2 regions of the Luteibacter pinisoli genome follow, and region 1 is predicted to be linked to the other one. Evidence: riboswitches for the same ligand, from Rfam matches in the RefSeq annotation. Region 1 holds a riboswitch; the other holds the start of a gene.
What was found. A riboswitch is a leader RNA that binds a small molecule or an ion and turns the genes downstream of it on or off. The one in region 1 is predicted to bind cobalamin.

Region 1 (2,198 bases):
GGCCATGCTGCCCGCGGTGGAACGGATCGCCGCCCGCGCCGACGGGAGCGAGCCCAAGCTGCCGGCGGAAGTCGCGTACCGGGGCCGTCCACGGCCGGGTCAGCCCCTCGACACTGCGCACCAGCAGCCGGCCACGCCCTGGCGACGCCCTGAGCCACGCGTCCAGTGGCGCGATGCCGGTGGCCGGTGGGTCGAATGGGGAGAGGAACACCGACGGCGACAGCACGGCCGACAGCCATGCCACCGGTAACGTCTCGCCAAGCATCTGCCCTGCAAAGGCCAGCGTGGTCGTCACGACCGCATCGGCGGCCGAGCAGAAGGTTTTCAGCGCGTGGTAGCTCGCCGCCACATCGGCGGCTGCGAGATCCCTCACGACGAACCTGGGCCCGCGCCAGGGATGGAACGCGCGTGCAGCGAATGCCGCCTTGTCCTCCGGCTCCGCGATGCCGCTGGCCATGACGAAATCCAGCCCCGCATCGAGGACGGCATCGCGGTGGATCGCGTGGGCACCCACGGTCACCCGGTGCCCGCGCGCCACCAGCTCCCGGCCCACGGCCAGGAATGGAAACAGGTCGCCCTGCGATCCCACCGTCGCCAATACGATGTGCCGTTCCGTCACGCCCGCCTTCCTCGCATCCCGGTCACCCATCCTCGCGCATTTGACTTTGGCCGTCCGGACGGCTAATTTCGCCGTCGCCCGTGGTCGATATCTCTCTATTCGGATGGAGAGATAAAGCTAAGAGGGAAGCCGGTGAGAGTCCGGCGCTGCCCCGCAGCGGTATGTGGAGACGACATCCGTCACAAGCACTGGGCCATGGGGCCCGGGAAGCGACGGTGAAGGCGGCACCCGCGGGTGCCACATCCACGAGCCCGAAGACCTGCCACCAGCCGATGCCCGCGCGGGGTCATGCCTGCGCAGGCGTCGTCCGACCTGCCGTACCGCCTTGCGCGGGGCGGCGGTTCGCCCGCGGGGGCGAAGGTCGACGGTCAGCCTGCATGACGGCCCAGCCCGCCAGCGCGTGCCTTCGCGTTGGGGCGCGGCCGTCCGCGTGCGCCGCCCTTCCCTCCTCTTTTGTCCAAAGAGGAATCCATCCATGCCACACGTTACCTATCTCGGTTTCCCCCGTATCGGCCGGCGCCGCGAACTCAAGCGCGCGCTCGAAAGCCACTGGAAGGGCGAGACCAGCGCCAGCGACCTTCTCGCCACCGCCGCCTCGCTGCGCCAGCGCCACTGGCAACTCGCCCGCGAGGCCGGCGCCGACAGCGTGCCCGTTAACGACTTCTCCCTGTATGACCACGTGCTCGACGCCGCGGTGGCGGTGGACGCCATCCCGGCGCGCTATCGCGACCTGCACGACAGGGCGCCCCTGGCCGCCTATTTCGCCATGGCCCGCGGCCACCAGGACGGTACGTTCGACCTGCGCGCACTGGAGATGACCAAGTGGTTCGATACGAACTACCACTACCTCGTCCCTGAACTCCACGCCGGCCAGCTGTTCCGCGCGCGCCCCGAAAAGGCGGTGGCGGAATACCGCGAGGCGGTGGCGGCCGGCCACGCGGCGCGGCCGGTGCTGCTCGGCCCGGTGACCTTCCTGCTGTTATCGAAGACGGTGGACGGCAGTCACCCGCTCGGCCTGCTGGACGCGTTGCTGCCCGCGTGGCTAGATCTGGTCGATGCGCTTGCGGCCGAAGGCACGGCATGGATCCAGGTCGACGAACCCGCCCTCGCGCTCGACCTCGATGTCGGCACCCGCGATGCGTTCCGCCGCGTGTACGACGCCCTGGCCGCTCGCTCGTCCGCGAAGATCCTGCTAGCCACCTACTTCGGCGCGCTCGACGGCAACCTGGGCCTTGCGGCTTCGCTCCCCGTCGCCGGACTGCACGTCGACCTCGCCCGCGCATCCGCGCAACTGCATGCGGTCCTCGATGCCCTGCCGGACGGACGCGTGCTGTCGGCGGGTCTTGTCGATGGTCGCAACGTGTGGCTCAGCGATCCGGAAGCGATCCTGCCGCGACTGGAAGCGCTAACGGAACGCGTGCCATCCGATCGCCTGTGGATCGCGCCCTCGTGCTCGCTGCTGCACGTGCCCATCGACGCCTCAGATGAGAAACAGCTCCCCGGCGAGCTCAACCAGTGGTTGTCGTTCGCCCGCCAGAAGATCGGCGAGCTGCGTCTTTATGCGGATGCGGCGGCCGGC
Region 2 (2,198 bases), 850 kb from region 1:
TGTCTTCCGCGGTGGTGCTCACTGAAGGCCGCGGCAATATCTTTCGAGGCATCGATAAAGGATCGTTGGTGCTCGAGCATTTCCGAGCAGATACCTCGAAGCGTCTGCACGCGCCCGGAAAAAACGTACTGTGTACCCGACGCTGCCTGCTGTAACCGCTCTAGAAAAAACGATCGCTGCGATACGGATAGTTGGAGCGGCTCGTCAAGATAGCGAACGGTCTCCGCTTCATTTCCTGGCTCTAGCACATGAAATACGAGCTGCTGAATTTGGAGCGAATTGAGTTCAGCCGCGCTCAGCTGGCTAACTTTCCCTGCCATTCCTTCATCCCCTGTTTTTCGTTTCGCGGATATTACCTTTTTGGGCCAGGGCACGTTGAATTATTGAGTGGATTCATCTCATCTCTTAAGACCGGCCGGACGAGTCGTCTTATATGCATTTACGGCAAGCATTTAAGTTGACACGAACTCCTTACAGCCAGCCCGCTTCCACCGCCGTTGCGGGTATGGCCGGTCTCATTCGACACCTCAAACGGCCGCGCTTCTCGACCCGGATTGCCGGTCGCCTGATGTTTGATGCGGCCAATCTGTAATGCGACGGCCGTGCTTTCTGACCAATTCCATCAAGGGACAGCGACACGTATCTGGGGAGACACTACGGCGCTTTGCTTTCTCCATGGACACTCGCACGGTGTCGACGCGGGGGCGGGCAGGCCCCTGGGGCCGACATAAGCGGAGGGCCGCCCAACGCCACGATTTTTGCGACACGGAAGCTACGGCCCGGTCCGCAGGTCCGCGTCTGGCGGCCCCAGGGGCCTGCCCGCCCCCGCTCACGCAGCCTCCCGTCCAGCCTCTGCCACCGTTCTCGCCAGTTCACCGCTAGAATGCCCCCGTTCGGGTGTCCACCCGCCTTCATGGCGGTAAGGATGAAACGGGAAGCCGGTGCGCCGCTGAAGCGGCAAGGCCGGCACTGCCCCCGCAACGGTAAGCCCCAGGGGAACACCCCGTTCTAACCGGCCTCAGCCACTGCCCCGAACGGGGTGGGAAGGCGCCGGGAGAATCCGCCAACGCGGCAAGGGCGAGTCCGGAGACCGGCCCGAAACACCCCCTGCGCCAGCCATGGCCGCGGGGGTGGCCCTGTTTCGGACGATTCGCGGCGGGCGGATCCGGACAGCCTCGTGGCTTCCCGCCCGCGCGCCGTTCGTCTCATTCCCCCACGACCGTCCTCGGTTTCAAGACTTGCCGCACCGGCGGCACGAGGATGTTCCTGATGAAGAAGACCCTGCTCGCGACGGCCCTGCTGTCGTCCATCGCCCTGGCGCACGCCGCGGATGCCCCGGAAAACCTGCCCTCCGTGGTGGTGACCGCCAACCGCGCGGCCACCCCGCTGGACGAGGTGCTCGCCCCGGTCACCGTGATCACCCGCGAGGACATCGAGCGCCTGCAGCCGGTCAGCGTGCAGGACCTGCTCACCGGCCTGCCGGGCGTGGTGATGGCCAATGCCGGTGGCATCGGCCAGCAGACCTCCATGTTCATGCGCGGCACCAACTCCGCCCACACCCTGGTGCTGATCGACGGCGTGCGCGTGGGCACCGTCGGCGCGGGCATCCCGGCCTATGAGCAGATCCCGGTGGAGCAGATCGACCACATCGAAGTCGTCCGCGGCCCGCGTTCCACCCTGTACGGCTCGGACGCCATCGGCGGCGTCATCCAGATCTTCACCCGCCACGGCCAGGCTGGCGAAGCACCGACCCCGACGGTGTCGGTCACCGGCGGCAGCCACGGCTACACCGCAGGCCAGGTCGGCGTTTCCGGCGGCACCACGCACGGCTGGTATAACGCCAGCCTGGGCGGCCAGTACACCGGCGGCATCAATGCGTGCCGCGTCGGCGCGGGCACGGCCTTCAAGGGCTGCTTCACCGACGAACCGGACCACGACGCCTACCGCACCTACAACGGCGCGCTCTCGGGGGGCTACCGCTGGGACAACGGCACCGAGCTCACCGGCAGCTGGCTGCGCAGCAAGGGCACCATCGAGTACGACGGTGACTTCCAGAACCTCACCCGTCGCTCGCAGCAGGTGGCCGGCGGCAAGCTCAGCTTCGACGCCATGGCCGACTGGCGCATGTCGGTGAGCCTGGGCCAGAACCAGGATCGTGCCGACGATTACCTCAACGGCGCGAACAAGACCCTGGACTT

Region 2: another riboswitch for cobalamin. It lies ahead of FIV34_RS20360 (TonB-dependent receptor domain-containing protein); the one in region 1 lies ahead of metE (5-methyltetrahydropteroyltriglutamate--homocysteine S-methyltransferase).

Annotation. Positions count from the first base shown of each region.
Region 1 is NZ_CP041046.1:740,662-742,859, reverse strand. It holds gene FIV34_RS03275 (glycosyltransferase) at 1-619, opposite strand, end outside; cobalamin riboswitch at 685-900, shown strand; gene metE (5-methyltetrahydropteroyltriglutamate--homocysteine S-methyltransferase) at 1,095-2,198, shown strand, end outside.
Region 2 is NZ_CP041046.1:4,500,294-4,502,491, forward strand. It holds gene FIV34_RS20355 (nucleoid-associated protein) at 1-320, opposite strand, end outside; cobalamin riboswitch at 879-1,113, shown strand; gene FIV34_RS20360 (TonB-dependent receptor domain-containing protein) at 1,270-2,198, shown strand, end outside.